Pyrobaculum calidifontis JCM 11548: one gene and its partners. Each later gene encodes a partner of the first gene's protein in a complex. Links are inferred from orthologs where the notes say so. Each region holds a gene or a part of one and is shown in the gene's direction. Other genes may lie near its edges.

Region 1 (6,003 bases):
CCAAGTTGACGCCTAATAGGGCTTACCAGCTGTGGCTACTCACATACGCAGAAAACGTGCCCATAGTCGCCGAAGCCACCCAAGTATTTGTACCAAGAGCCGCTGCCCCAACCCCGACACCCACGCCGCCGCCCACTACGCCAGCTACAACACCAACCACAACTACACCGGCGCCGCCGCCCTCTCCAACAGTCACTGTGACCACGGCGCCTACTGCGGGCGGCACTGAGGCCATGATAGCTGCTGTGGTTGGGCTTATCGTGGTGATTGCGGCTGCGGCATTTGCGCTGATGAGGAGGGGCGGGGCTACAAAGACTAGATAGTCCTATATATCTCTGGCAGTATAGTTTTTTAATTCTGGCTTTTTACCTCCCATGGCTTCTCTTGCCAAGACTTTGGCTATTAAGGCGGTTACACTCTTCCTAGTCCTTCTCGGCGTGTTGGTACTATTAGCTGTGTTGATGGGGGCTACTGGTCTTTCCGACAGGATACTAAAGTCAATTTTAGACGAGCAAGTCAGGGCCTATCAACAACAGTTGATTCAGCAGAGACTTCCCTTGGAGCAAGTGAAGAAAGCGGTCGAGGAGTACAACAAGACTTTGGCGGAGCAACTTGGCATTAATCAGCCGTGGTATTTTAGAATGCCTCAAATGATTTGGCGCTTGTTGACCCTCGACTTGGGGGAGTCTCGGATATTGCAGTCCTCATGGGGGTCTAGGAAAATTTCAGACCTAATACTCGACCGCTTGCCTAATACAATAATTTTGACGACGACGGGGATTGTATTCACGGCGCTCGTGGGTATTTGGACGGGAATTTACATTGGCTCAAAGATTGGAAGTAGGGCCGACAGAGTTGTGTCTGTGTTGTCTGCCATCTCTTATGCACTGCCTTTGTGGTTCATGGGGCTAGTGCTTGTCTTTGTCTTGGCTTATGCACCTAAGATTCTTTGGGGGGTTCAGATATTTCCTCCCGGTGGCATGGTCTCTACGCCGCCGCCTAGCGAGTCGGTGGCCTATTTCCTAGACTTGCTGTGGCACTTGGCTCTGCCTCTTTTGGCCTCTTTTATTGTCTTTTTTGGCAGTTGGGCGTATACGACGCGGAATATAGTCTTTAACGTGTCGCAGGAGGATTTTGTTAATTTTGCAAGGGCTAAGGGGGTGCCCGAGGGGCTTGTGCGGCGGCGGTATATACTGCGGCCGTCTCTGCCGCCTATATTGACAAATTTTGTGCTCAGCTTGGCGGCCTCGATTTCTGGCTACATAATTACTGAGCGTGTGTTTAACTGGCCCGGCATGGGGTCTCTCTACTACGCCGCGATTACGGCCCTCGACGAGCCTGTGATTTTTGCCTTGACGTATGTGTTTACTCTCGTTTATGTGGTAGCTAGGTTCATCCTCGAGATATTGTACGTAATTGTAGATCCAAGGATTAGGTTGGCATGATTAGGGAGTTTTTCAGAAGCGCATCTGGCGTGGCTGGGTTTGCTATAATACTGTTGTTCTCTATCATCGCTATTTACGTAGTTGCCACATTTCCCCTGGACTATGGTACACGGTATTGGTCAAATCCTAAGTATTGGGAGGAGTACCCCAAGCTTGTGCCGCCTGTCTGGTACAACTACTTTGTGCCAGAGAAGTTGCCTCAGCACTATATATCGGAGCTGAGGGCGCCGACTGCGACGGAGGAGGATGTGAAGAGGTGGGTCTTTTCTTATAACTTTGACGCTGATAAGTTTCCCACTGGCGTTATTTTAAAATATGCCAATTTGACTTTTTATGAATCTCTTCCAATAATCTCTATAAAGGTAAAGAGGCCGGACGGGCAAGAGGTTGTATTAATGGACTTTGACTCTGGCATCCCATCGCCTCGTCCTGGTGAAAGTCCGCCGTATGTAAGATTTGTGGAGAATCCTAGGTCTATTGTCCTGTCTGTGGAGCCCGGAGTTGTGCGTAGAGCCGCGGAGTTTGCGAGATCTCAAGGCGTTAATTGTACTGTGACTGAGGTAAGAGAAGCGGTCTTACTGCCGTATATAATCTTCGGCATACCCCAGAGTAGTAAGTGTAGCGCCGAGTCTTTCAAGCCTCTAAAAGGCACGTACATCTTCGAGGTGGAGCTCGTGGGCGACCCTAGAGACCGCGTTGACTATGTTAGACTTATTGTCCAAGGCGCCGTCTACGGCGCAATGGGCACAGACTACTTAGGACGCGACTTGGCGCAGGGACTTCTCTTTGGATTCCCCGTCGCGCTTTTCATAGGCGGCGTGGTAGCCGTGTTGGCCACAGTCATTGGTATGGGCCTCGGTATAGTCAGCGGCTATGTCGGAGGCAAGGTAGATGAGGCTATACAGAGGTTTGCCGACGTGATGAACAACCTGCCTCTATTGCCCCTGCTTATTCTCTTTGTATTTGTGCTAGGCAGGAGCTTGTTTAACATTATTTTCGTGCTGGTGGTCTTTGGGTGGGCTGGCACCACGATCATAGTGCGCTCCATGGTTTTGAGCATTAAGACTAGCCAGTTTGTGGAGGCGGCTAAGCTGGCCGGCGCCTCTAGCTGGTGGATTATGTGGAAACACATACTGCCGCCTGTTCTCCCATACTCCTTCGCCTTAATGATTTTGAACATCCCCGGCGCCATACTGTCTGAGGCTAGCTTGAGCTTCTTGGGCCTCGGCGATCCCTCTATACCCACTTGGGGTCAGATTATGCAACAGGCTTTTGACAACGGCGCCTTGCAGAACTTCTCCTGGTGGTGGATACTGCCCCCGGGCATACTCATAGTGATAACCGCGGTGGGGTTTGTGCTCATCTTCTTTGCCCTAGAGCCTATAGTGAATCCGCGGCTGAGGAGGCAGTAAGCTTAAAAACCTCGGATTAGCAAGCGCCGTGGCTCAAGAGATACGTGCCATTGTCCGCATTGGGGACACGGACTTGGACGGGAACAAGACTGTGGCGTATGCCTTGGCCAAGATTAGGGGCATTGGAATTGCCACTGCCTATGCCATATGTAGAAAGCTTGGGATTGACCCCCACGCGACGCTGGGCCTGCTCCCGGAGGATCAGATAAACAAGTTGGACTGGGCTGTGAGAAATCTCCACGAGCTTGCCCCGGCGTGGTTTTTGAACAGGAGGAAGGACCCCGAGACTGGGCGAGACCTCCACTTGATAGGCTCGGAGCTTGTCCTAGCGGCTAAGAGGGACGTCGACTTGATGAAGAAGTTGAAGAGTTGGAAGGGCATACGCCACTCTCTTGGCCTAAAGGTGAGGGGCCAGAGGACTGTGACCACGGGCAGATTCGGCGCGACTGCTGGCGTCACTAAGAAGAAGGCGGCGCCTGGAGGCAAGTAAGTTTAAAAATGGGGCCTGTGGGGGTGGGCCATGGGCGGTTTGAAGAAGCCTAAGAAGAAGTACCTCGCTGGTAAGCCTAAGAAGATTTGGAATAAGCAGCTGTTGCTAGAGGAGCTTCAGCTAATGGGCGAGTATGGGCTAAGGAACAAGAAGGAGCTTTGGCTTGCTAGAGCTAGGCTTAAGTGGATTGTGAGGCGCGCCCGCGCCCTGTTGTCCATGACCGCAGAGGAGAGGGCCCCGCTGGAGGTGCCGTTTAAGGAGAAGCTGTACAAGATGGGCTTCATCGAGGATCCCAACGTGCCGTTGGACAGAATACTCTCCCTCGACGTAAGAGCCATATTGGAGAGGAGGTTGCAGACTCTGGTGTTTAGAATGGGCCTCGCCAAGTCTATCCACCACGCGAGGCAGCTCGTGGTGCACGGCCATGTGTTAGTCGCGGGGAGGCGGGTCACGTCGCCGGGCTTCCTCGTGCCCAGAGAGCTTGAGGACAAAATCACGATAGAACAATAGCTTAAAAGAGTCTATTACCGTTGTCTAGTGACGACGTTAGTTGTCCACGGAGGGGCCGGGCGGTGGGCGGTAAGTGAAGAAAAGAGGCAGGCGGTTAAGAGGGCGTTGGAGGACGCGGTGAGGGAGGGCCTTGCGGCGATGCTAAGGGGCGGTGCAGTGGACGGCGTAGTGGCGGCCGTGGAGTATATGGAGGCCAGCGGCTTGTTCAACGCGGGCTACGGCTCTGTCTATGCGCTGGACGGGCGAGTCTACATGGATGCCGGCATTATGGACGGCAAGACCGGCAGAGCGGGGGCGGTCGCCGCCGTCGAAGGGGTGAAAAGCGCCGTGCGGCTTGCCCGCGCCGTCATGGAGTTGACAGACCACGTCATTTTGGCGGGGGAGGGGGCCACGCTTTTGGCGAAGAGGCTTGGCCTAACTGCTCCCTTTTACAAGTTTTACAGCGAGGAGAAGAATAGGCAGTTTAGCCAAGTTCTTGAGGAGGCCAGGCAGGGCAAGTGGCATTTCAAGAGGGTTCTAGATTTTGCAGACACTGTGGGCGCCGTGGCTTTAGACAAAGATGGGAACTTAGCCGCCGCCACGTCCACCGGGGGCGTGTGGCTGAAGCTACCAGGCAGAGTGGGAGATAGCCCACTGCCTGGGGCGGGCTTTTGGGCTGAGAACGGCGTTGGCGCCTTTAGCGCGACTGGCGTAGGCGAAGTGATTATACTCTCCACGCTTTCTCTACGCGCTAGAGATTTGCTTGAGCAGACGGGCGACATACGCGCGGCCGTGGAGAAGGCCGTGGAGTACGTCACTCGGAGGTTTGGGCCAGACACGGCGGGCTTGATAGGCGTAGACGCCAGGGGGCGCTTCGCGTTTAGCTACAACACTAGGGCAATGGCGAGGGGGTGGGGAAAACCGGGGGAGGTACGGGCGGAGCTTTAAACTTTCTTTCTCCAAGTCTTTGTGTCTGGGTCAAACTTAAACCCCATCTTCTTTAGCTGGTTAATTGTGTCTCTAAACTGGTCCTCCGGGAGTCTCTTCCCCTTTCCGACTTTTACCACTACCTCGTCTTCGTCGTATGTGTAATCTACCGGCAACTTTCTCAGCCGCTCTTCTACACCTTGTCTTTTGTCCTCTTCCATTTGCCCAAAGGCGTTGGGGTATAAAAATTTGATGCTACAGGAGGCGCGATATTCTTACAAGTTTCTTTTTCGCGAGCTCCATCGCCCACGGCGGGAGTTCGAAGTTCTTAAGCACGTAGTCGACCAGTTTTTCAATTTCGTCGCAGTCTCTGCCCCCCTGCTCTCTGCACAGCTTGACGAGGTACTTTGACCTCGCCTCAAATAGCTCGGGCGTCATCTTTACTCTGGCACAGTCGTGGTCATACGTGTATCCCCTCTCCAGGTCCAGCATGTGCAAGTAGAGGTGTGCCGCGGCCTTTGCGAGATCCATCGCGCCGCTTTCCACGTATACGCCCTCTTTCTCGGCGTAGCAACTCCTCGCGCCGGAATATATAGACCTGCGCTCCACGTCTCAAATCGTTTTTAAAATAAAAAGGTAGTAGACATGTGGAGGTGTTAGTGGGCACATGCGGCTTTCCCAAGTCGCGCCGACAAATATACTCAACGCTGGATGTAGCTGAGCTACAAGAGACGTTCTACAATATGCCAAACAGAGGGAAGATGCAGGCCTTGAGGGAGGAGGCGCCGGGCTTCCACTTCACAGTCAAAGTCTTCCAGGGGTTGACGCACCCGGCGGATAGCCCCACTTTTAAAAGGACGAAGGGGTTCAAGCCCACTGAGAGACACGGCCTGCTGAAGCCCACCGAGGAGAATTTCCAGCTGTGGAACGAGTTTGTAGACTCCGTGGCGCCTCTCCGCCCAGAGGTCTTAGTGTTTCAGACGCCGCCTAGCCTAAAGCCGGAGCCCTACATATACGACTTCTTTGCCTCGGTGGCTGGCGCCGGGTTCAAAGTCGCGTGGGAGCCCCGTGGCGAGACTTACAAAGACCCCACGCTCATTGAGAGAGTGGCGTCTCTCGGGGTAGTCATTGTAGTGGATCCCCTAAAGAGGGCGCCGTTGCGGGGCGGGATTTACTACTTTAGGCTACACGGACTCCCGGGAGAGGTGAACTACCGCTATAAGTACACCGACGACGATTT
Region 2 (5,858 bases), 390 kb from region 1 along the record:
CTCTACCGAAGGCACGCGGCATGATGTTGGGGATTTTTATCCCCTTGTGGGCGGCGGCGTGGATAATGACTAGGCGCTCTACGTCGAGGCCTTTGAACTTGGCGTTGTTTTCTAGGTTTTCGAGGAGTTGGAGGTATCTCTTGGCCACTTTTACGGGCCACTTGGCCACTGGCCACCCCTCCCAGGGCGTTGCGTGGTGGGCCTGCTTCTTTTTGAATGTCTTTATAGGGATTGGTCTCTTTAGCTTTACCACGTCCTCTAGCCACGCCTTTGCCTGTTTAAGAGTCATCCCTTTGATAAACCTGGCCACTTCCACGCTCTTTTTCCATGACATTCTCTGCTCAGGGGCGTAGGCCTTGGCTATCTGCTCTGGGGTTATTCTTACTCCGTACTTCTTAAACACCAGCTCTGCCGCTTGTTCGTCTGTCAGAGAGTAGTGGAAGTGGGGCACGGGGCCCTTGGGAGTGTTGGTTATAAATATTTCTCTGCTCAGCCCCGTGGCGTCTCTACTGGGATTGTGGAGACTCATCAGGGGGGAGCACGGGGTTTTAGCCGCCTTAGCCTCCACAGCCTCTTACATGGTCGCGGGCGGCAGGAGCCTTGAGGCAGTTGCGCTGTTGGCAGTCTCCACGTTTTTAGCTGAGGCGGGGTTGTTTGCCCACAACGACTTGGCCAACTTGGAGGAGGACAGGGTCAATAGGCCGGGGGCTCCTCTGGTGACAGGTGAGGTGGGCTTGGGCGCGGCCAGGGCTGTGGCGTACGGCTCGCTTTCTGCAGGCGCGCTGGCCGCGGCTCTGCTGGGCCTTCTGCCGCTTGTCATCTACTTATCTGCGGCAATCCTCGGCACGGCCTACAACGCCAAGCTGAAGCGCGTGCCCTTTTTGGGCAACTTCATCGTGGCGTTTTTGACCTCTATGACTTATATCTATGGGATGGCGGCGGCTGGGGGCTTTTCGCCTGTGTTGGCGCTCCTCTTTGCCTCTTCGCTTGTGGCAAATTTGGGCAGGGAGTTTGTGAAAACGGCCATTGACGTTGAGGGCGACCTGAGGGCCGGGGTTAGGACCGCCGCCTCTCTGCTGGGGCCGGAGAGGGCCGCCAAGCTGGGGGCGTCTGTGACCGCGCTGTCGGCGGCGATTGGGCTGTGGCTGGTGGCCGCGGCTCTTGACTCGCGGTTGTACATTTTGGCAACTGGCGCCGCGGCGACTTCGGTCTTGCTCCTCTACTTCTCCGCCTCTGCGTGGAGGGGGGCTTGGGAGAGGTACAGGAGGGGCACCCTCGCGGCGTTTGGCGTCACACTAGTGGCGCTGGTCGTGGAGGCTCTATGGCTACTGTCCTAGTGGACTTGGATGGGACGCTCATCCCGCTCGACGCTTGGGAGCCCGTGTTTTTAGAAGTATGCGAGAGGATTGCCCGCCAGGTGGGGGCCACGGCTGAGGAGGTGTGGAAGAGGGCGCGGCGCAGGAATCTAGAACTTATGAGGGCCTTCGCCGTGGAGGCCTTTGACTGGCAGAGCTTGTTTCGCTCTGTGGCAGAGGAGCTGGGGGCACGGGAGGTGCCAGACTTGGTGGAGGTCTTGTACAAACACATCCACACGTTTAGGGTGAATAGGGGGGCATTTGAGGCGTTGCGCAGGCTTAGGGAGGCTGGCCACAGGGTCGAAATTGCTACCAACGGCCTTGCTGTTTATCAAATGGTGGTTATTAAACACCTCGGCTTAGACGGGCTGATAGATGGCGTCAGGACGTCGGACCGCTTTGGCTGCCCTAAGACGTGCCCTCAATACTTCCAAGGCGCCGATGTAATGGTAGGCGACAACGCCGTCTTTGACGTATATTTCCCGCAACGCTTCGGCCTCTTGACTATCTTCTACGGAGATTGGGACAGGGCGGCGCGGGTATACGGCGAGAGACTTGGCGTCGACCTCACCTCTACGAGGCCCGACGCGGAGATAGACTCGCTGGAGGAGTTGCCTGAGGCTGTGGAGACGGTGCTTAAGAGGAGGCTCAGCAAGGGGTGAATCGGTCACCCGTCGCCTTAAAGGAATCTACATCACCAGGGTGTATGTCTTAGAAAGTTTTAAAAATAGTGCCTATGTCTGTGGCGATGTCTACTGCGCAGAGGAGGTTGCCCGTCTACAAGAAGATCTTGGAGGAGAATAAGAAGAAGTGGATGATTAAGGAGTTCCTGGAGTACAGGCTTGCGAAATACGGCTACATAGACTCCGAGATTTTGAAGACTCCTCTTGGCACGCGTATTGTCATATATGCCGAGAGGCCTTCCAGGATTATAGGGAGGAAAGGCGCCATAGTGAAAGAGGTTAGTAGCATTTTGGCTAATAAGCTAGGCGTGGAGAATCCACAGATCGACGTAATAGACGTCTCCAAGATAGAGGCCCCAGAGCTGTTTCCCAAGGTCGTTGCGTATAGAATTGCCAACGCCATGGCTAGGGGGGTTAGATTTAGGCGCGTCATGTTTGTGGCAGTTAGACAGCTCATGGAGGCCGGGGCCAAGGGCTTTGAAATTGTGGTCAGCGGAAAGCTCTCCACCGAGAGGGCCAAGTTTGAAAAAATTACGTACGGCAAGTTGTATAAGATAGGGTATGATGCGAAGAACCGGGTGAGGAGGGCTGTTGTGCACGTCCTCCTGAAGCCTGGCATATACGGCATAGAGGTCAGAATTACGCCAGCGACGCTTCGGTACTCCGACGAGTATAAGATAAAGCCGCCTACGAGGCCGGAGGCCGCCGCCCAATAATTTTAATAAAGGCCTACTTACACTGGCCCTATGTCTGAGAGAAAGCTCAAGCCCAAGGCCTTGAGAGAGATGTCGCCAGAGGAGCGGAGGGAGCTCTTGAATCAGCTTAGGGCAGAGCTTGTAAAACTACAGACACAAAGGTCAAGAGGGTTCGTCGAAAAGCCCGGACGCATTAGGCAAGTTAGGAGGATGATCGCCAGGATTTTGACTATTGAGAGAGAACTGGCGAAGGCGGGCGCGCGAGCGGAGAAGGGCGGCGCTAAGGCTTGAGCCCCCGTTGTCTAGACCTATTGGGGAGAGAAGTTTCCACATACAAGTGCTCCTACAAAGTCAGGGGCGTGGTGGTTGGGGAGACTTACAACACCTTCCTAGTGCTTAGCGGCGGTAGAGTTGTGACAGTGCCAAAGGCCCCGTGCCACTTCTATATACACGACATTGGAAAACTTGTGAACGGGATCTACCTAGTGGGGTACAGAGATAGGCGGCTTTTTACCTGTGGCTTGCTTTAATCTGCTTGAGCACTTCCACAAGGGCTTCAAAGTCCCCTGGGGCAGAGATTATAACTGCGTCGACTAACCCGTCGATTTCCTCTGCCAGCTCCACTGCCCTTTGGGGCGGCACCGCCGTTTGGCGAAGTCGTTGGATTAGGGGCGCGTTTTTAGGCGTCTCAACTATTATGTAGGGGTATACATTCCGCGGCAGGCCCCTTAGCTGGTCTTTATGGCTGAAGTGTAGCGCGAGGTAGAAGTCTGCCCCCGCCTCCAGCCTTTTCGCATACTCTCTTCGTAGGCTGAGGAGCGCCCCAGCTTTGAGGCCCATCTTCTTGGCCTCGGCAATTGCCTCCTCTGTGGTCACGTCTCTCACGGGGGAGCCCTCTGCTGGAGGGTCGCCCTGAAGCAAGACGACGTATTCTAGGCCGAGTAGGCGCGCGGCGCCTAGTAGCGACTTGAGGCCTGTCTTGTTGACGTCTAGGAGGCGTATGTGGACAATTGGCTCGAGACCTTGTTGCATTGCTAACACGCCGACGGCTAAGGAGTGGGCCGTGGCCTTCCCCCCCGGCGCCTCAGGTATGTCGACCTTGTCCACAAGCGTCTTGAGCTTGGCTAATTTCTTTAAGATCAGGTCTCTGTTTAGCGATGACGTTATCTCGGCTACTACCTCCATTACGGCAGTACCAACGGCTGGAAAAGCCTGCCCTTCCCCTCGTAGAACTTAGAGAGCACCTCGTAGAAGACGAGGCGGAGCGATTGGACAAACGAGAAGAGGCCCTCAGCTGCTGCAATTAGGGCGTGTCCAAACACGGCGAATAGGATTCCGGGGGCTCCTAGGCCGAGGGCCACGCCGTTGACGAGCTTTGTGAGAACTCCGTGTATCATTATGAGGATTACCAGACGGGAGAAGCTGGGTATGTTGGCCAATGCGCCAAGTGCCCCCTCGACGATTCCCACTATAAATTCGTCTACCACCGGCGGGGCCTCCTCGTGGTGTCTATACCTCGCTCTTATTACGACGACGCCGATGGCGCTCCAAACTATGAAGAGTAGGGCTAAATACCCCCATGGAAGCCCCATCAACGGCTCTAAGTAGTACATGCCCATGGGCTGCCAGATGAGAGAGAAGAACACCATGCCAAGCGAGAAGAAGAACAACAGCTGGGGGAGCGCGATGGCGAGCGCCACGTCTCCCTCGCCCTTAAGCACAGTGTTTATGAGCTTGGAGAGGAATGCGAGCAGTAGAAGTAGGAACCCCAGCAGAAACGCCGCTGCCAGCGACGCCTTTACGCCGTCGACTTCCACAAACGTCTTGTGTCCAAATAAGGGGAGTATGGGGGCTGTGGGCAGGTGTATTCCAAACTCCTCTAGGTGGAAGCCGAAGGCCTCTTGGTAGACGAAGGCGCCGAAGAACATTGAGACAAGGCCTGTTATAGTCCATATGACCCCCCAGTCCCTATGCCTCCCCCCGTAGAGCTTTGTCAATAGTAAGATCCCGAGTAGGAAGAGGAGAGATCCGTGGCCGAGGTCTCCGTACATCCAGCCAAAGAAGACTGGGAATATCAAAGCCACGAGGGGCACTGGGCTTATCTCGATGGGCTTCGGCACTCCGTACATGTATACAATTTTTGTAAACTGCCTTATCGGAGCTGGGTACTTCTCCAGGGTGGGCCTCCGCTCCGCTGGAACTCTGTCAATGTACTTATACCTCACCCTCTTAACGATGTCTAGCTTGGCAGAGTTTTTCCTGACAAATTCCACAAGGGCGTCGTCCACCTTCTTCACGTCGCGCTCTAAGACGTAGAATATTAGCGTGGCCACGTCATTGTGCTCATCCCACCTCTTGTCCCCGTACACGGAGTATTCGCTGTAAAGCCTCTCCAAGGCCTCACGCTCTCTTTTAACGCGTTGTAGAGCCGCTTCCGTTGACTTTATCGCCTCTTCTACTACTCTCTTGCCATTTTCTACGTCCAAGAGATACTCGGAGGGCACCTCCACGCCCTTTGCCTCCCCCTTGACTAAGGCCACTTTAACCCCGTCTATCTCCTGTATTATGTGAGGTGCGTTTATAGGCATTTGTGGGTCTATGAAGAGTTTAAAGCCTTCAGGTATTTTCACGCCCCCGCTTAACGCGTCTAAGACCTTCCTAATCTTGTGAAGGTTCGACAGCTGTGCTTCCAACCTCTTTATTTCAGCTTCATAAGAGGCAAAGAGGCGGCCCATCTCTGTGCCCTCGTCTATTGCAGACCTGTTAAATACGTCAATAACTAAGGCAAGCGCCTCCCTGAGAGTGTGTGCGTAGTCTAAGACCTCTCTGTGTCTCTCCAACGCCTCTCTAAGCCCCCTCTCAGCCTGTCTCAGCTTCTCCTCCAGCGCCTCCTGAGGCTCTATCTCCTCCAGCTCTTTGAACGTGAACAGTTGTACGCCCAGCTTCTCCAGCGCCGACTTGAGCTGTTGCGCAAACTTGCGCTCCGCCGTTATCATGAAAACGTTGCCTTGTTGTACAACTGCCGCATTAAACGACTTACAGAGCTCGGCCACTTCCTTGGCGCTTCTCCCAGCCAAGACTATAAACACATCCACGGCCTCTGTGGCAGGCGGGCGAAGCGCCTT
Region 3 (5,969 bases), 330 kb from region 1 along the record:
TAACTCCAGCAGAAACGCCGTCTTTGCGGCGCTGTTGGCCAAGGAGGGCTTTACAGGGCCTTACAAGCCCTTTGAGGGAGAGATGGGGTTCTTCAAGCAGTTGTTACAGGGGGACTTCGACCTCTCTGTGTTAAAGAGACTGGAGGAGCTACAGCCGCCCCGCAGAATCCTAGACACATACATCAAGCCCTACCCCGTGGAGTACCACGCCCAGACGGCCGTGGAGGCGGCGCTTAAGCTCAGGGAGAAGGTGAGGCTAGACGAGATTGAGAAGGTTAGGATAGACACGTACGAGGCGGCGTACACGATCATTGGGCCAAAGGATCCTGAGAAGTGGGACCCCCACACCAAGGAGACGGCCGACCACTCCATCATGTGGGTCACCGCCGCCGCCCTCGTGTGGGGCCCCATCAAGATTGAGCACTACCGCGACATTAGAAACCCAGCGGTACTCTCCCTAATGAAAAAGATGGAAGTCAACCTAGACCCCGAGTTAGACAAGCTCTATCCACAAGCCTTCCCCACCGTCATTACAGTTGTGACAAAGAGCGGCTCTAAATACACCGAAAGAGTCGACTACGCAAAGGGCCACCCCAAGAACCCAATGACAGACGCCGAGCTAGAGCAGAAATTCAACGAGCTAACACAAGGCATACTCCCCGACGAAGTTAGAAAAAGAGCCCTAGACATCATGTGGAACCTAGAGAAATACTCAGTTGCCGATCTTCTAGAGGCCCTCGCCGTATAATACGCCGCAAACTCTCACTTTTTCTTTAGATTTAGATTACGGGATTTTTTAGCCTCCTATTTTGATGCTTTCCAGTCGACGAGGCTGTGGATGGGCTTTCCCTTTAGCTTCATCACGTAGGCTGTAGCCGAGAGCGCGGCTGCGACGCCCATAGCTGCGGAAATGACCGCTTGTTTGTAGGGGTATGCCACTATGTCGCCTGCGGCGAAGACGCCGGGTGTCTTGGTCTTCCCCTCCCAGTCGGCAATTATCTCTCCCCTCTCGTTTAAGTCGACTAGGTGGCGCACGAAATCGCTCTTGGTGACGTAGCCCACTTCGACGAAGACTGCGGCGACGGGGAGCTCCTGGACTTCGCCTGTCTTCTTGTTTCTTACGACCACGGCCCTCACCTTTGTGTCGCCCTTTATCTCCACTACCTCGCTGTTTGGGACAAAGACGGCCTTCCCTAGCCTCTTGGTCTGTTCTATGAACTCGTCGTCGTGTATAGGCTTGTCGGATGGGTAGATCCAGTAGAACTTGTTGGCCACTGAGGAGAGGATTGTCACAGGCTCTCTCGCCAAGTCGCCCCAGCTCACCAGTGCCACGTCTTGGCCTTTGAAGAACGGCGCGTCGCAGATTGTGCAGTATGAGACGCCCTTGTTTTTGAACTTGCTCTCCCCCGGCACTCCCAGCTCCTTTGGCGTTTTTCCAAAGGCTAAGATGACGGCGAGGGCCTTGTACTCGTCGCCGCCTTCTGTCTTTATGACGAAGACGTCTCCGCTTTTCTCCACCGTCTTCACTTCGTCGAATATTATCTCGGCGCCGAAGGCGCGGGCCTGTTGCTCCACGCGCTTTGCGAGCTCTGGGCCTGAGATCTTCGGAATTGCTGGATAGTTCTCTATAAGGGTAGTCATGTTCAACTGGCCCCCTAAGTCTTTGCTCACCACGAGGGTCTTTAACCTCTGCCGCGCGGCGTAAAGCGCCGCGGAGAGGCCGGCGATTCCGGCGCCTATTATCACTACGTCGTAGTCCACCTCCATGTGGGGGAGTCGATGGGTGTTTTTAAAGATGAATGAAAAAGGTTTTAAACACTGCCTATTGAGCTTTCTTCGATGTCTTCAAAGGAGGCGGAGGCGCAGAAGGGGAAGCAGGGGTGGATTACGCCAACTGTAATTCCGCCCGAGGAGTGGGGCAGCTTTAGGTACAGGGGCAAGACCTTAGAGGAGCTTTTAAACATGCCTATGGACGAGTTTATAAAGCTCCTGCCTGCGCGGCAACGGAGGAGCTTGAAGCGTGGCCTTAAGCCTGAGCACAGGAAGCTCCTTGAGAAAATCCGCAAGGCCAAAAGGCTGATGGCGCAGGGCAAGAAGGTGACAATAAAGACGCACTGCAGGGACATGATTATACTGCCCGAGATGGTGGGTCTCACGATACATGTGTACAACGGCATTACCTACATCCCGGTGTTCATATCGCCGTGGCACATCGGCCACTACCTAGGCGAATTTGCACTTACGACGAGGATTGTGCAACACGGCGAGCCGGGTCTAAAGGCCACTAGGTCATCTCTACACATCGCGGCGAAGTAGTATGACAGTCGTAAAGCTACAGTCTAGGCCAAAGGTTGGCGACGTTGTTACACTTCCAGACGGCAAAAAGGTGGAGGTGAAGAACATCGGCGTGCCCTACGTCTTGCCTCCGGCGGCTGTGTGCGACGACCCGCTCTGTCCCTGGCACGGCCACCTTAAGATAAGGCTGAAGCTCCTCGAGGTGACGGTGGAGAAGGTTAGGATGCACAAGGCAGCGGTAGTCACACACGAGTGGGTGCACTACCTGCCTAAGTACAACAGGTATGAGAGGCGGCGGAGGAGGATGAGGGTCAGGGTGCCCGAGTGCATAGAGGTTAAGCCCGGCGACAAGGTGATAATCGCCGAGACGCGCCCGCTGTCAAAAACCATCGCGTGGGTGGTAATAGGGAAGAAGGAAGACGTGGTTGAGTGGAAGGCGAAGCACGAGACTCTGCCAAGTGTCTAATGCGGTAGTCCTAGTAGATACGCGAGAACACGCGTCCCCAGTCCTCAGAGCGATTAAGGAGACCGGCTGTGGCGTAGTTAAGACAAAGCTGGAGGTGGGGGACTACGTCGCCGGCCACTACGTCTTTGAGCGAAAGAGCGCTTCCGACTTTGTAAACTCGATAATCGACGGGAGGCTCTTCGACCAGGCGGAGAGACTGAAGGCGTCGGGGCTGAAGCCGCTAGTTGTAATAGAGGGCGACCTCTGGGCGGAGCTGGAGTTTAGGAAGATATCTCCCAATGCCGTCTTAGGCGCACAGCTGGGTCTCTACGCCATGGGCGTGGGAGTGGTCTATGTGAGAGACGAGTCGCAGACGGGGGCTCTCGTTTGTCTGGCGGCCAAGAAGGGGCAGGGGGGCGTAAAAGTGCCAAGCGTGAAGAAGAGCGTCGACGTGAAGAGGCTTCAAATAGTCTTCCTTTCCTCGCTTCCCGGCGTAGGGCCAAGGCGAGCCGAGGAATTGCTGAGGCGGTACGGCTCGCCGTTGAACGCCCTGCTGAACTACAAGTCGTGGGACATCGACACCAAGAGACACGCCTTAATTAAGCGCGTGCTAGAGACGCCCTACGGCGACAACTCGTCGCTTGACAAATTCCTATAATCCCAACGCCACTCGAGGCCCAAGTCCAGTTTACCTAGTTGACACGGCGGGGGGCTTTCAAGCACTTTCCTAAAAGATTTGGCAAGCGGCGTAATTACTCTAGTGGTCCCAACCACGTCCACTAACGCGAAGAAGGGCTGGTACCCCATGCCCCACTCATAACCATGTAGAAAACTCCACCAAAACACGGCCACAGGCTTTACCCTCTGGAAGATGTTCGCCATGGCACATAAGTATTGAAGCCTGAGCTCCTCGTCCCTCGTCGCAATTCCAAACTCAGTGACGGCAAGCGGCGTAGGGGCCTTCACTCGGCCAAGCTCCTCAGGTTCCAGCACGTAGGTGAGAGCGAGATCCTTGAATTTTCCCACGACGTAGTAGTTTATCGCCGTGTAGTCCATTTCTCTAAACATGTCCATGTACTGCCGGTGCCCCTCCAGCGCGTACGTCACAGGTCTAAGGAGCGGAGACGCACGGATTTTCGTATATGAGAAAGTGAAAGTTGTGGGTATGCCGTACTGCTTTAACACGTCCCTAGCCTCGGCTATGGCCGCGTTTATGACAGCCTGAGCTCTTCTCCAGTGCTTGACCGCTAGGAAGCCGTAGGGGGGCAAGTCGCCCCTGATGTACGCCAAATAGGCGTATGTGTTAGGCTCGTTGAATATTAGGGCCACGTCGATGAGGTCCCCCAGCTCCCTAGCCACGAGATCCACGTAGCTGAGAAACCTCTTAGCCACCTCTCTCGACTCCCAGCCGCCCCACTTCCACACCCAGCGGGGATTAGTAAAATGGTGCAGAGTCACCCACAGCTTGAGCCCACGCGACTTGGCCGAGGAGAGATACGTCCTGAAGAGCTTTACGGTCTCTCCGTCGTACACGGCCTCCCGAGGCTCTAGGAGGCCCCACTCCACGCCGGTCCTAAAGGCGTCTAGCCCAATCCCCCGGGCTATGTCTAAGTCCTCCTCGTAGAAGAGGAAGTGTTGCGCCCCCCTTTCGTCGGGCAGATCGCAGCGGCAAAAGCCGAAGTGCTGATACGGCGAAACGGCGGCGCCTATTAACACTACCTCAGTATTAAGACGGAGGTGTTGGCCGCGATAGCGACGGCCACCGAGGTGCTGTTGTACAGAAGAGCAGAGGCACCGTAGTAGCCCCTCGAGAGGAGGATAACCATGTCGTAGTTGCTCTCCGACAGCTCTTTCACAATCTCTGAAGCGACGGTCTCCATCTCCCCCATCCTTCTGACTTTGAAGAAGTATCTCACGCCCCTCTTCGACATAAACTCGTCGACGGCCCTCTTTAGCTCTTCGGCGGAGGGGTCGTCCTCGCGGGGGGTCACGTATAGGAAGACCACCTCGGCGCCGTACCTCTCCGCGAAGTCTGACGCCACGCTGAGGACTTCCCTCAGCCTAGCGGCGCCCATGGGCGACACTGGCACTAGTATCCGCCTGAACTTGTAGGCAAGCTCGTAGTACGGCTCGTCAGGCATAGCGCTTCCCCTCAGTGAAGAGCTTAAGCGACTTGTCAGTCTTCTCTATGGACTGCCACTTGGGCAATACGCCTAGCGCGGCTCTTATGGCGTCTACATTCTCAGGCACTACTATTGACTCTTGGTGCACGCCGTACATTAGGTACAGCTCGTCCCCCCTCACAGTGACAGAGTCTCTGAAGACTGCCACCTCTGGGAAGTCGCCCCTCGGCCTCCCCAGATCTCTGGCGTATTCAATGAACTGCGCCAAGCTCTGGAAGCCCGACCCCACGTCGGCGAGGAATATACGCGGCGTTTTAGCAAAGGCCTCCAAGACCTCGTCCCGGCTCCTGGGACCGTCCAGCTCTATGTAAGCCATGTGCATGTGCATAATTGTCACAGGCACGGCCACGGCCATTGTGACTATGTCCACGTCCTTAAGCACAGTCTGCACGTCGGGCCCGTGGTGGCTCGGCACAGCGGTTGGGTTTGGAACAACGTCGTTGATGGGGCCCTTCTTGTGCTCCTTGGGGTCGGCTCCCCTCCTAGCTATGAAAATCCTAGCCTTCCTAATCCCAATCCCATTCAACAGAAGCGCGGAGAGGACGCGCGTAATGCCGGTGGTGTTGCAGCTCACAACGCGTATGTACCTCTTCCCCCTCGCCTCGTCGTAGTTGGCCAAGGCGTTGAAGCTGACCTCTGCCACATCTGCCTCCTCGCCGCCTTGGAATATGTACCTCTTATCCAGTTGCCGGTAGTACTTCTCCTTGTTCTCTCTGCCAACGTCCTCTGGAGAGGCGTCTACCACGACGTCTGAGGCCTTCACCAAGTCTTCCACAGTGCCCGCCACCTCGATGCCAGCCTTTTTGAACTTCTCCACTCTGTCGGCCGCGGTGTACACCGGGAACCCCCTGGCGGCGGCTATTTTAGCCTCGTAGTCCGGGGTCATCTTCACGACGCCCACGACCCTCATGTCGTCTTGCAACGCAACGGCGTCGGCTATCCTCTTCCCTATTGTGCCGTAGCCCACTACGCCGACCTTAATCATGGCCAAAACTTCTTCGCGGACATTAATAAGGCTTTTACCGCCGGCATCTCCTCGCCGCCGA
Region 4 (5,905 bases), 910 kb from region 1 along the record:
AGTGTTGTGTAAATATCTCCATGGAGTAGATATTTACGATGCTCCTGGGTATATGCTATACGTATTGCTAGGGGTATATTTGTCTCATGTATGAAAGTTCTTAAGAACAGTTTTACACCTCTCCCCACTCTGTTCCCCCCTTCATCTCTAAAAATAATTTTTCTAATATCTTTTTCAAAGTTTAAAATTTTTTTCTGTTTAATTATCCATAAATTAAGTGATTTATATTTATTCAATATTATATTAATGGCCCTTATGGTGCCTGATACCACCTCATTTGCGACTTCTCTGTCTACAACTTCTTCTAACGCTCTTCGAAGCTTGGATGCGGAAAACACGTCGTATACATATCTTTCATAGGCGTTTGAAAACGTGGAAAGCTCAGCCGCAGTCAAATTTTTGTATTTGTTTAAAATTGATAATGATATTATATAGATGATCAATAAGTCAAGATTCTTTATGTTTGAAATATTTGCAATAAATGTGTCTAAGTCGTTTTTATATGTGCTTGCTATAGACCTTATTTGTTCCACCATCATGGAGTAGGTGTGCGGCAAAGTTTCAACCACTGTGTCGCGTATCGATGCGCCATGTTTTACAATTCTTCCACGTATCTCCTCTGCTGTAGCCACTGGCTTATTAAGTTCCATTTATAAAGGCGCATGGACGAGTTAGTAGAGGCGGCGAAGGCTGTTTTAAACAACGCCTATGCGCCCTACTCCAAGTTTAAGGTGGCTGCGGCCGTGAAGACTAGGAGTGGGAAAGTTTATACAGGCGTAAATGTAGAAAATGCATCGTACGGCCTCACCGTGTGTGCAGAGCGTGTCGCAATATTTAAGGCAGTCTCTGAGGGCGATAGAGACATAGAAGTTGTGGCGGTGTATGTAGACGCAGACGAGCCCGTGGCCCCTTGTGGCGCGTGTAGGCAGGTAATAGCCGAATTTAATCCAAACGCCCTAGTGGTAATGGCCAGCCGCAACAAGGTCAAAACAGCGAGACTTAGCGAATTACTGCCAATGGCGTTCACAGGAGAACGCCTGCGGTAGCGCGTAAGAGAAGAGTATTTATAATGTAGCCATGGAGAAGCTGTGGAAGGGCACTTATACTATGAGACAGTGCCCACAGGCATAGAGGGTCTTGACACAGTGCTCGGAGGGGGGTTTATCAGGGGGAGGACATACCTCATATCTGGCGAAACAGGTACTGCAAAGACTTTGACCGCGCTTACGTTTTTAATACAAGGCGCCCTTAAATATGGGGAACCCGGCATATACATCTCCGTAGATGAGACATATGAACAATTTGTAGAAGGCGCGAGGAGATTTGGCTGGGATATAGAGGAGCTTAGGGCCAAGGGCCTCTTGGAGGTGCTTGTGCCAGAGATGGACATTGTAGAGAGAATTAGAGAAAAGGACCCCACGGCAATTGCGAAATCGCTTGTGGCCTCGATACGGGACTATGTGGCGGCATTGGGGGCTCAGCGGCTGGTCATAGACCCAATAGCTCCTCTGGTTTCGCTTGACAAAGACGTGCAAGTGCTTAGGGAGTATATCAGGGTGCTGGTGATGAGCATAGAGAGGGAGATAGCGACTACTAACATCATAACTACCGAGATTCCCTCCGGCTCAGGAGCCATCAGTAGATATGGCGTAGAGGAGTTCTTAGCCACGGGGGTATTCATCATGGGCATAGCTAAGACGCGAGATGGAGCCTTTAAACGTGTCATGTTTATTAGAAAAATGCGCTGGAGCCCCGTACATCCGGGGATTTATGAGGTAGAAATAGTGCCGAAGGTAGGGGTGGTTGTCAAAGGCCAAGTCCGAGAGCCCATGGTACCTGTGACGTATTTACCGACTATTTGACGTATAAAAATCGGTGGGTTCTACCTCGTCACATCTCAGCACATCCCGTCTTCGTCATATTACTCACATCTTCTATATTTTGTCTGCACGACTTTATTTTTGCTTTTTCACGTATACGTGGCTGAGGAGCTCTCTCTTTATATTAGAAAGGGCGGTTTAGTAATAAAGAAGGAGATCATCAAGAGTGGGGGCAAAGTGGCTGGAGAATATCTATACGTTAGGCATGGGCTATTCGAGGCTGAGGCTGAGTACGACGTAGAGGACGGCGTATTGTACTACCTGCAGATATGTTGGTTTAAGCGGTGTTTTATATGGTACGATGGAGAGCCAGACGCAGCTCCCCCCATGCAACTGTTGAAGAAGACAATCGCCGTGTTTAAAGAGCTATCTGGGTTTTCCAATGTGGCGGCCGTCGTGGTTAAAACCATCGCCTCATATATCCGCCGATCTTCACGACTCAGATCCTCTGACCCCGCTCATCTAGGCTCATGTGGTGCCGGCTTTAAAAAGATATAAAGCTAGCAACGACTTTGGCATATGCGTAGTGGAAGTGACGTGAGGGCCATCGCCGAGGCCATCATTAGATTATTACAGGAGCGGGGGGAGCTGAGTAGCGCCGACATAGCCAGAATTCTTGGAATTAAAAGGCACACTGTGACTGCAGTGCTCACGCGTCTAAGAAAAGAGGGGGTTGTCGAATATATAGGACAGTGCTACGGGGGCAGGCGGTGTAACACCAAGTGGAAACTTAGAATTAATTAGTTTCAGTGCACTCTCCCCCGACTTATTTATACATGGCAGAAATTTAACTTCTCGCTCGTCAACCAGTCGTGAAAGGCCTATGTGTAGTGGCTTGGGGGAACAGTAGGTATGTGGTAGATTGTTCTCCCTCATTTCTCCTGAGCTTGGCAACCAAAATTGCAGAAGCGGAGAGCGCCTCGTACATAGATGTGTATCGACGTATTTTACACAGCCTCAACGCCGAATATGACAAAGCGAGAATCGCCGTGGAGGATATACTGTCAGAGAAGGTGGAAAATATTTAAAACTTGACTGTAGGTGCGGCGATGGCATCGATCTTCGGCGAGCAGCTGCCTAAGACTAGTCGAGTGGAGTACATAGGCGACGTCCCAATAATTGAGGAATGTCCCAGAGAATTAAAGACGCTCGACGGGAACCCAATTCTGTTGTTTGGCAAGTGGAGCTTTGAGGACGTCGTCGTTAGAGACCCTGGGCTGAGGAGGTACATATGCCTAAAGCCCGTAGTTCTTCCACATACCGAGGGGCGCTACCAAAAGCGTAGGTTTGGAAAGGCGCACATTCCGATTGTCGAGCGTCTGGTGAATTTATTAATGCGGCCTGGGAGAAATACGGGGAAGAAACATAAGGCGTACAATATAGTTAAGAGGGCATTTGAGATAATATATTATAAGACTGGAAGAAATCCTATACAAGTATTTATTGATGCTATTATAAATACTGCGCCGCGGGAGGAGATAACAAGGATTATCATGGGCGGCATAGCCTACTCAGTGTCTGTGGACGTGTCGCCTCAGAGGCGTCTAGATCTTTCGCTGAGGTGGATCACAGAGGGGGCTAGACAGTGCTCCTTCAACAACCCTAAGCCAATTGAGGAGTGTCTAGCGGACGAGATCATGGCCGCCGCCGCCAACGATCCCAAGAGCTATGCAGTTAGGAAGCGCGAAGAGCTTGAACGTATAGCTGCAGCATCTCGTTAAACTGTTTTTAACTCAAGTAGTTCTACTGCCATGAGTGAGCTTTTTTGGTTTGAGAAGTATAGGCCGCGTAGTTTTGAGGAGGTGGTGGATCTTGAGGAGGTTAAGGCTAGGCTTAGGGAGTTTGTCAAGGCGGGGAATTTGCCGCATCTCCTCTTCTACGGGCCTCCTGGCACTGGGAAGACGACGATGGCCCTGGTCTTGGCGAGAGAGCTGTATGGGGAGTACTGGCGTGAGAACACCCTCGAGCTAAACGCCTCAGACGAGAGAGGAATCGGAGTAATAAGAGAGCGAGTAAAAGAGTTCGCCAGAACGGCGCCCGTGGGAAAGGCCCCCTTCAAACTCGTAATACTCGACGAAGCAGACAACATGACCTCAGACGCCCAACAAGCACTACGCAGAATAATGGAAATATACGCACAAAACACCAGATTCATACTACTAGCAAACTACGTAAGCAGGATCATTGACCCAATTATTTCACGTTGCGCCGTCTTCCGCTTTTCTCCCATGCCGCGCCACTTAATGGCAGAGAGGTTACGGGAAATTGCGAGGTCCGAGGGCGTTGAGCTTAAGGACGACGCCATAGACCTAATCTACGAGATCTCTGAGGGGGATATGAGGAAGGCTATAAACCTGCTTCAAGTCGCCGCGGCTGTAAGTAAGGTGGTTGACGCAAACGCGGTGGCCTCTGCGGCCGCGGCTGTTAGACCCTCTGATGTGCTTGAGCTGTTTAACTTGGCCATGGGCGGCGATTTGGCTAAGGCGCGGGATAAGTTGAGAGAGCTTATGTACATAAAAGGCGTAGCTGGCGTCGACTTAATAAGGGTATTTCAGAGAGAGTTAATAAGGATGCAACTAGACGACGACGTTAAGGCCGAGGTTGCCGAGTTGCTATCTGAAGTAGATTATAGATTGACGCAGGGTGCCGATGAAGAAATTCAATTGATGTACTTTCTCATGAAACTTGGATCCATTGGCAAAAAGATAAGGGTTGCGCCAAAGAAGAGATAATGCCAATACCTTGGGTGGAGAAATACCGCCCCAAGAGTTTTTCAGAGATTGTAAACCAAGAGGAAGCCAAGCAGATTTTGGCCTCGTGGATTTGTACACGGTTTAAAGCTCCGCAGGAGTTTTGCGCCCGTTGGGCAAAGCGGAGAGACAAAGAGATAAAAGAGGCTAGGGCTGTGCTCCTATGGGGCCCCCCGGGCATTGGAAAAACAACGCTTGTGCACGCCTTGGCTAAGGAGATCGGATATGAGCTCGTGGAGCTTAACGCAAGTGACGTAAGAACAGGCGAGCGGATTAGGCAGGTGGTGGGCCGCGGACTTAGAGAGGCATCTCTCTTCGGATACGCGGGTAAAATCGTCTTATTTGACGAAGTGGATGGACTACATGTAAAAGAAGACTTAGGGGGACTTGAGGCCATACTTAACCTAATAGAGACGGCCAAAGTGCCAATAGTGCTAACTGCCAACAACCCATTTGACCCCAAGCTACGGCCGCTCCGCGACATCTCCCTAGTGGTTGGGCTAAAGAGGCTCTCCGAGGACGAAGTAGTTGAAGTGCTCAAGAGAATTTGTGCCAGCGAAGGTGCCAAGTGTGAAGAAGAGGCTCTTAGAAGCTTGGCCAAATCCTCCTACGGCGATTTGCGGGCCGCAATAAACGACCTACAGCTGTACTTGGCGGGGCGCAAAGTTTTAACAGTTGACGACATAAAGAGGGCGGGGGAGAGAAACCCCCAGCTTTCTATGTTTGAAATCTTAGATAGAGTATATAAGGCGCGTTGGTTTGACGAAGCACGCGCCGTCTCGTTTAACCCATCTTTTGACTGGGAACAATACTTCGTGTGGGCTCTCGAGACAATTCCCATAGTTTATAAAGACCTAGAGGTCATGTCTGAGGCTTTTGACAGATTAAGCAAAGCAGACATGTTTATAGGAATAGTTAAACGAACACAAGAGTGGGAACTCCTGTCATATGCAATGGAGCTTGCACTAGGCGGAGTTTCTCAAGTCAAAAATAAGCCTCGCCTACCGCCGTTTATTAGATACGGGTTTCCCCAGCGACTACTTCTCTTGGCCAAGAGTAAGGAGGCCCGCAGACGCAGAGAAATGGTTGTAGAATATCTCGCTAGAAATTTACATGTGTCAAAGGGACTGGTAAATGCTGAAATATTTTATGTACTATCTGCTCTGGCTAAGAAGGACGATCATGTAGTTGAGAGACTTGCAAGAGCGTTGGGGATAAGCCCCATTGACATAAAAAATCTACTATAGAGTTGTATCTTTATAAGTAGCCTCTAGG
Region 5 (6,015 bases), 700 kb from region 1 along the record:
TTGCGCAAACCTCAGCCCCCAGCTGACGCCGACCACGTCTAGAAACTTGGAAAGAGATTCCACAACCTCCTCCGGCTTAATAGACCTATCCTCTAGAACTATAAATATGTCTATGTCCCTCTGGCCCGGTAGCCACGTGCCGCGGGCGCTGGAACCAAGCACTTGCACCTCTGCCCTAACCCCCCTCTCCTCTACCCACCTGGCCACGAGACCTTTAACGTTGCTGGCCACTTCGGCCACCTTTTTCTCCTCCTCGGGCGTCGGCGTTACGAGCTTATACGCCTCCTCCAGTACCTCTTCCAAGCTCACGTAAGATTTAGCGTAAATAAGTCGCTATAAATAGGTCCACGCGGAGTAAGAACGGACTTCTTCAGCTTAATGCTAGTCACTTCCACAACGCCAAACTCTACGCCGTTGTAGCGTGCGACAAGGTCCCTAAGCCTTTCCACGTTTCGACTAGACTTCAACCTGCCCACAGTGAGATGCGGCGTAAAATCTCTCTCCTCGACATGCTCCGCGTACTTATCCACGGCCGCTCTAACGGCGGCGGCAACCCTCGAAAGCTCCTCTGCGCCCTGCGACACGCCTATCCACAAAACCCGCGGCCTTGACAAGTCGGGGAAGACCCCGACTCCGCTCAACCTCATAGAAAAACGCGTAAATCTCAACGAAGACAAGGCCCTAACAACGTCGTTTACGCGGCTTTGAGGTATTTCGCCGAGAAACCGCAGAGTAATGTGGAGGTTCTCCTTTTCCACAAACTTGATGTCTAAGCCAAGCTTGGCGACCTCCCTCTGAAACTCCTCAATCTTCTTCACAACGTCGGGATTTTCTATGTCAATAGCCACAAAACTCCTCACGCTCATACCCTAAGCCTGTAAGACCACCGGGCGAACAATTCGCAGTTCTGGGGAGAGATAAAGCTTACGCCGCATTTGTCCGAGTATGGACAGTAGGTGCACGGTATAGATAGAAGAAGCCTAAGCTCCTCCGGTAGCGAGCTTTCATCAACTCTAAAAGTCTCAACAGCCTCCTCCCTCAGCTTGCTGAGCAGTTTATAGGCCTTCTCCGTCAGCCTTATCGTATATACGCCGCGTTTATTCCCACCGACGCGCTCTCTGACTATCAACCCCCGCTTCTCAAGCCTCGCCAAGATGGGCAGACCAGTTTTACTATCTATCCCAATGTACTTCCACAAGTTCCTCTGCTGGTAGCTTCCGCCAAGTCTCTCAAGCCCCTGTAAAATTTGCACCTCCACCTCGGTTAATACATCACTCTCCTCTGTATATTCCTGGGAAGACACAAAGAGCACTACGCCGACCTTTTTAAGCCTTCTACACGGTGAGCTCTATGTAGAGCTTGTCGGCTAGCTCTCTCAAGAGCTCCCTAATAGGCCCCTCCGTGGAGTCTGCAGCTCTCGCAAGCTCTTTCTGAGTCACTTCAACGCCGGCGATGAAACATGCATAGTAGACGGCCGCCGCGGCCAAGACTTGGGGCTTTCTACCATTTCTAATACGCGGCGAGGATATTATGTACCGCAAAATGTCTACAGCCACGCGTTGCACCTCTGCAGACTTCTCATCTCCTATGCCGAGCGACGCGACTATTCTCGGTATGTAGATCTTTGGATCTGCCTTCGGCGGCCTAATGCCGAGGCTTAGCGCCACCTTCATAAGTTCCATATAAGCAGAGATAAGGGCCGACCTATCAATGCCCAACTTCTCCGTCAAAGCCTTTAGAGTCACCGAAGCTAGCCCATGCCTCTTTGCAACAAAGTACAACACGGCGGCGTACCCCTCGATCCTAGGAGCCCTAAAGCCCGCCTTATACACCTCCCTATACAGAGCCACAGCTTCGTCTACAACCACCTTAGGGAGGCCAATTCTAACTCTGGCACTTTCAAAAAACTCTCTAGCATCTAATTCAAGGCGCTCCAACGGCGTCGACATAGGCTTTGAGAATTTGCCAAGCATTATGGCCCTGAGCTTATCCGTGATTTTCACATTTCCACGCTCAATATCGCCAATGGAGGATCCTATGGGCCCTGCATAAGCCCTAGACGCCTCAGGCTTCCTCCATTCTGGGCCCAAGTCGGCGACTCCCTCCTTTAGTACAGTTCCACAGTTTTTACAAATTATCTGCCCCCCCTCGTAGTCGATAACTATGTTTTTGTCGCTGCCGCACACAGGGCAGCGATACTCCTCCACCTCGAAGATAAGTCTCCGGGTCATCTCCCCCTCCTCTTCTCCAGGTCCTGAAGTCTTACATACAGCGACTGTCCAATTATGCTCTCATCTTTGGCTAGGGGCTTTACAAGCCCGTAGGGGCTTTTAACGTTGCCAATTACGTCGTACAACACCCCCACCTTTTTCATCGTGAAGGTATACACATTTACATAAAGCGGGGGAACCTCGGAGAGACGCACCACGAGGTTCCCCATACGTGAGTAGTGAAGAGCAACTCCAATACGTTTCATTGCCTTTTAAGAAGCTTAGTTTAATAAGAGTTCCCCCCAATATCCCCGTATTACCGCAAGGCAGATAAAGGCTGATGACTTATAAACCCCACCAAGTAGTGGGGGCGTGAAGCTGGGGGCGTTTTACAAAGGTGGAGACTTAGTAAAGCCAAGCGGAGGCAAGAAGGGAAGGGTAAGAAAGACGAAAAAGAAGGCGCTCGGCGGAGGTCCCCCACAGATTCCAAAGCTAGGGGAAGAGGATATCAGATACGTGGAGAGGGTAAGAGGAGGCAACCACAAGGTGAGGCTGAGGCAGGCCAGATATGCAAATGTCTACATACCTAAGGAGAGGCGCCATGTAAAAGCGAAAATTCTCTCAATAGTTTCCTCCCCATCAAACCCCGACTACGCGAGGCGGAACTACATAGTTAAGGGGGCCATTATCCAGACGGAGGTGGGGAAGGCCGTGGTCACCTCGCGCCCCGGCCAAGACGGCGTGATAAACGCCGTCCTCATAGAATGAAGAAAAGGGGAGGCCGAATCCTCTGGCTTGTATACCTAGACTCCACAATACCCAAATCCAGAGGCAGAATAATCGCAAAAGGCGTCGCAGTTCCCAAGCCCACGATACAAGAGGTAGAGGAGGCCTTGAGAAGACTGGGCTACAGCTACGAGTCCTACCCCGAGAAGAAGTACCCCCCGCTTTGGTTTGAAGAACGGGCGCGCGGCTATTTCCTAGTGAAAAGCGACGAGAAGCCGGCCTCCATAGCGGCCAAGGTGGCTGAGGAAATAAGGAGAATAAGAGGGCAGTAGTCCGCAATGTATACAGTATTTTTCATCGGCACGGCTGGCTCAGGCAAGTCAACGCTAGTGTCTGCGTTGTATAACTGGCTCGACGACCAAGGCTACGACGTCGGTGTCGTCAACTTAGACCCAGCGGCGGAGTATCTCCCCTACACTCCCGACATAGACATTCGGGATAGGATTAGCGCGAGGAAGATAATGAAGCAGTTTAAGTTGGGCCCCAACGCGTCTATAATAGCCGCCGTGGACATGGTGGTCACGGAGGCGGAGAGAATCAAGGAAGAAATGGAAGTGGTGGGAGCCCCAATATACCTAATCGATACGCCCGGCCAAATGGAGTTGTTCGCATTTAGACAGAGCGGCGCCTACCTCGTGCAGAAGCTCTCAGACGTCCACAGCCTAGTAGTATACGTGGCAGACGCAGTCTACGTCCAAAGCGTCGACGGCTTTGCAACCACGATGCTCCTCGCGCTCTCGAGCAGAATACGCTTCAAGAAGCCCCAAGTCCTCGTGGTTAATAAGGCGGATCTCTTGAGCGAAGAGGCAGTTGCCAACATAGCCCAATGGGCCGAGGACCCCGACATCCTCCTCGAGTCCATAGAGCTCCCCAGGTATGAGAAAGAGATACTCCGATCAGTGGCCAACCTAGGCGGATTCATTGAGCCCATATTCGTGTCTGCAAAAACCGGTGAGGGTCTCGACAAGCTCTACTACCAAATACAGCTACACTACACAGGCGGAGAAGACGCGCAACTGCCCCCCTAGAACCGCTCGCTCAGCCTCCCAAGTGTGGCCTCAAATGCTCCGGCGTCGTTATTATGATCTTCTTCTTGTCCCCAATGTACGTCTCTATTACATATGCCCTCCCCCGTGTGCCTATTACGACGCCAACTTTGCCTTGGTACCGCCGGTGGGGCGCCGTTGAGATAAACGTCGGATCTATGTCTATCACCACCTTGTCGCCCGGCTTATACTCATAGAGAAGCCTAGAGAGTCCCGACATTCCGCGCTCCCGTGGTGCCTTAGAGAGCAACTTCCGGCTCTTGTAACGGTAGCCGTGAGTCCGCTTGACCATGCCGTGGACAATCCGCACACTTAATAAAGTTTGTCCCGTATCCCACGTGTACGGCGACAAGAAGGGGGTGCTCGAGCTCTACGAGAAGTTGGCCGAGGTGTACGAGGAGGTTTACTGCGGAGAGCAGAGGCGGAAGTACTGGCTCATATCGGGGCAAGCAGGTGAGAGAGTCGTGGACGCCGGGTGCGGCGTCGGCATTGCGCTGGAGGTGTTGGCGGACAAGTACGTGGTCTGCCTAGACCTCTCCGAGGATATGCTGAGGAGGGCGAGGGATAGGAGGGGAGAGCTGGGCGAGTTGGTGCTTGGGGACTATTGGCTTCCCCCCTTCAGAGATGGGGCGTTTGACGCGGCGTTGTTCATCTCCTCGCTTGAGCCACAGCGGTTTTCGGAGGCCCACCAGCTGTGGCGACGCATTGCGAAGAGGACGTTTTTTGAGTTTAGGGGGGAGTGGTACATATTCAACGCAACGTAATTAAATAGATGCCCTTGAAGGGTATGCATATGTGAACAAAACAAATATATTTGCGCCGCCAGTAGGGGGCGTATGTCTTATGCGCAGGATTATGAGTACCAGGAGTATTACCAGTACGACAATAGAGCTCCCACGGGCATTTGGTACGTCGATCAGCTCCTCCAGGGGGGCTTTCGCAGGGGCGAGATCTACCTAATAGCTGGCGAGGCTGGCCAAGGCAAGACTATATTCAGTCTGCAGTTCCTCAAGACCGGCGCCGAATTATACGACGAGCCTGGCCTCTACATTACCATTGACGAGCCCTCGGAAGACGTCAAGAGGGGCGTCAGAGAGTCGCTGGGGTGGGACCTTGACGCGTTAGAAAGCCAAAACAAGCTTGTCTTCGTTGACCTCCGCACGCACTTTAGGACATACGCCAAGGAGGAGAAGGTGTCCGCCGACCCCAGAGACATTGCGAAAATAATCCTGGAGTATGTGAAAAAGTTCGGGATAAAGAGGCTCGTCATCGACCCAATAGCCCCGCTGATTATAACGTCTCACACAGACGTGCTGTGGGTAAGGGAGTACATGAGGGAGCTAGTGTTTCAGCTAAGGAAACTTAAGGACGTGACCACGTTGATGACCTCGGAGATACCGACGGGGGAGAACAAGATAAGCAGGTTTGGAGTTGAGGAGTACTTGGCCAGCGGCGTGATTAAGCTGGAGCTAATGGAGTACAGAGGGTTTGTCTTTAGAGTGATGTTCATTAGAAAGATGCGATGGACGCCGGTAAGGCCGCAGAAGCTGGTCTTCGAAATATACCCACACTACGGAATTTACGTTCTAGATAGGCTTGAGAACTTTATGAAACAAGTGGACATGTGGTACGCCTCGCTTACTCAGCAACAGGCACCGCCGGCCTAAAGTTTATTACTGTCTCACTCGCGTCTGTCTGTGAAGCTGAGCGAGGTATTTAGCAAGCTAATTGAGAAGATACGCGGGGTAGACTACATAGACGAGGCGGTTTTACAGGAGTTGTCGAGGGAAATCCAGAGGAGCTTGTTGAAGGCTGATGTTCCGCTGGAGTTGGTAAAGGCCTTTACCGACAGTGCGGTAAAGAGGATAAGGGAGGAGAAGCCCCCTGCGGGAATACCGCCGAGGGAGTATTTGGTCTATGTGCTCTACGAGGAGTTGGTAAAGTTGTTGGGGGGCGAGCAGCCGGCTGAGTTT

Evidence for each region.
Region 2: PCAL_RS05170 (region 1) and PCAL_RS02980 share a complex: the UniProt entries of both Methanocaldococcus jannaschii proteins name them as parts of the 30S ribosomal subunit. The link is inferred for Pyrobaculum calidifontis JCM 11548 from one-to-one orthologs.
Region 3: PCAL_RS05170 (region 1) and PCAL_RS03360 share a complex: the UniProt entries of both Methanocaldococcus jannaschii proteins name them as parts of the 30S ribosomal subunit. The link is inferred for Pyrobaculum calidifontis JCM 11548 from one-to-one orthologs.
Region 4: PCAL_RS05170 (region 1) and PCAL_RS00030 share a complex: the UniProt entries of both Methanocaldococcus jannaschii proteins name them as parts of the 30S ribosomal subunit. The link is inferred for Pyrobaculum calidifontis JCM 11548 from one-to-one orthologs.
Region 5: PCAL_RS05170 (region 1) and PCAL_RS09160 share a complex: the UniProt entries of both Methanocaldococcus jannaschii proteins name them as parts of the 30S ribosomal subunit. The link is inferred for Pyrobaculum calidifontis JCM 11548 from one-to-one orthologs.

Annotation. Positions count from the first base shown.
Region 1 is NC_009073.1:914,468-920,470, reverse strand. Bases 2,154-5,117 are described here. They hold PCAL_RS05170 (30S ribosomal protein S4), read left to right. Parts: upstream 2,154-3,377; coding sequence 3,378-3,857; downstream 3,858-5,117. Other genes in these bases: PCAL_RS05155 (hypothetical protein), read right to left, coding at 5,019-5,117; PCAL_RS05160 (hypothetical protein), read right to left, coding at 4,781-4,984; PCAL_RS05165 (isoaspartyl peptidase/L-asparaginase), read left to right, coding at 3,885-4,784; PCAL_RS05175 (30S ribosomal protein S13), read left to right, coding at 2,886-3,347; PCAL_RS05180 (ABC transporter permease), read left to right, coding at 2,154-2,857. Also shown: PCAL_RS05190 (ABC transporter substrate-binding protein), read left to right, coding at 1-323; PCAL_RS05185 (ABC transporter permease), read left to right, coding at 375-1,445; more of PCAL_RS05180, read left to right, coding at 1,442-2,153; more of PCAL_RS05155, read right to left, coding at 5,118-5,372; PCAL_RS05150 (DUF72 domain-containing protein), read left to right, coding at 5,411-6,003. UniProt on the Methanocaldococcus jannaschii protein: One of the primary rRNA binding proteins, it binds directly to 16S rRNA where it nucleates assembly of the body of the 30S subunit. With S5 and S12 plays an important role in translational accuracy.
Region 2 is NC_009073.1:523,190-529,047, reverse strand. What follows is about bases 1,110-3,928. They hold PCAL_RS02980 (30S ribosomal protein S3), read left to right. Parts: upstream 1,110-2,103; coding sequence 2,104-2,754; downstream 2,755-3,928. Other genes in these bases: PCAL_RS02960 (V-type ATPase 116kDa subunit family protein), read right to left, coding at 3,918-3,928; PCAL_RS02965 (methylenetetrahydrofolate reductase), read right to left, coding at 3,244-3,918; PCAL_RS02970 (ribonuclease P protein subunit), read left to right, coding at 3,021-3,263; rpmC (50S ribosomal protein L29), read left to right, coding at 2,785-3,024; PCAL_RS02985 (HAD family hydrolase), read left to right, coding at 1,322-2,017. Outside these bases: PCAL_RS02995 (50S ribosomal protein L22), read right to left, coding at 1-451; more of PCAL_RS02990, read left to right, coding at 510-1,109; more of PCAL_RS02960, read right to left, coding at 3,929-5,858. UniProt on the Methanocaldococcus jannaschii protein: Binds the lower part of the 30S subunit head.
Region 3 is NC_009073.1:588,291-594,259, forward strand. Bases 1,110-4,039 are described here. They hold PCAL_RS03360 (30S ribosomal protein S17), read left to right. Parts: upstream 1,110-2,317; coding sequence 2,318-2,761; downstream 2,762-4,039. Other genes in these bases: PCAL_RS03350 (NAD(P)/FAD-dependent oxidoreductase), read right to left, coding at 1,110-1,767; PCAL_RS03355 (30S ribosomal protein S19), read left to right, coding at 1,840-2,316; PCAL_RS03365 (ERCC4 domain-containing protein), read left to right, coding at 2,754-3,398; PCAL_RS03370 (family 1 glycosylhydrolase), read right to left, coding at 3,362-4,039. Also shown: PCAL_RS03345 (MmgE/PrpD family protein), read left to right, coding at 1-748; more of PCAL_RS03350, read right to left, coding at 805-1,109; more of PCAL_RS03370, read right to left, coding at 4,040-4,456; PCAL_RS03375 (universal stress protein), read right to left, coding at 4,456-4,881; PCAL_RS03380 (type II glyceraldehyde-3-phosphate dehydrogenase), read right to left, coding at 4,874-5,908; PCAL_RS03385 (phosphoglycerate kinase), read right to left, coding at 5,905-5,969. UniProt on the Methanocaldococcus jannaschii protein: One of the primary rRNA binding proteins, it binds specifically to the 5'-end of 16S ribosomal RNA.
Region 4 is NC_009073.1:1,802-7,706, reverse strand. What follows is about bases 1,900-4,765. They hold PCAL_RS00030 (30S ribosomal protein S7), read left to right. Parts: upstream 1,900-2,929; coding sequence 2,930-3,601; downstream 3,602-4,765. Other genes in these bases: PCAL_RS00020 (replication factor C large subunit), read left to right, coding at 4,612-4,765; PCAL_RS00025 (replication factor C small subunit), read left to right, coding at 3,632-4,612; PCAL_RS00035 (hypothetical protein), read left to right, coding at 2,693-2,908; PCAL_RS00040 (winged helix-turn-helix transcriptional regulator), read left to right, coding at 2,400-2,624; PCAL_RS00045 (hypothetical protein), read left to right, coding at 1,980-2,378. Outside these bases: PCAL_RS00060 (hypothetical protein), read right to left, coding at 1-632; PCAL_RS00055 (cytidine deaminase), read left to right, coding at 663-1,046; PCAL_RS00050 (ATPase domain-containing protein), read left to right, coding at 1,089-1,862; more of PCAL_RS00020, read left to right, coding at 4,766-5,877; PCAL_RS00015 (winged helix-turn-helix domain-containing protein), read right to left, coding at 5,872-5,905. UniProt on the Methanocaldococcus jannaschii protein: One of the primary rRNA binding proteins, it binds directly to 16S rRNA where it nucleates assembly of the head domain of the 30S subunit. Is located at the subunit interface close to the decoding center.
Region 5 is NC_009073.1:1,610,781-1,616,795, reverse strand. Bases 1,305-4,280 are described here. They hold PCAL_RS09160 (30S ribosomal protein S8e), read left to right. Parts: upstream 1,305-2,582; coding sequence 2,583-2,978; downstream 2,979-4,280. Other genes in these bases: PCAL_RS09145 (50S ribosomal protein L21e), read right to left, coding at 4,035-4,280; PCAL_RS09150 (ATP/GTP-binding protein), read left to right, coding at 3,275-4,024; PCAL_RS09155 (signal recognition particle subunit SRP19/SEC65 family protein), read left to right, coding at 2,975-3,268; PCAL_RS09165 (Gar1/Naf1 family protein), read right to left, coding at 2,228-2,476; PCAL_RS09170 (TFIIB-type zinc ribbon-containing protein), read right to left, coding at 1,335-2,231. Outside these bases: CCA tRNA nucleotidyltransferase, read right to left, coding at 1-309; thpR (RNA 2',3'-cyclic phosphodiesterase), read right to left, coding at 306-866; PCAL_RS09175 (MarR family transcriptional regulator), read right to left, coding at 863-1,303; more of PCAL_RS09145, read right to left, coding at 4,281-4,334; PCAL_RS09140 (class I SAM-dependent methyltransferase), read left to right, coding at 4,381-4,806; PCAL_RS09135 (ATPase domain-containing protein), read left to right, coding at 4,879-5,709; PCAL_RS09130 (signal recognition particle protein Srp54), read left to right, coding at 5,740-6,015.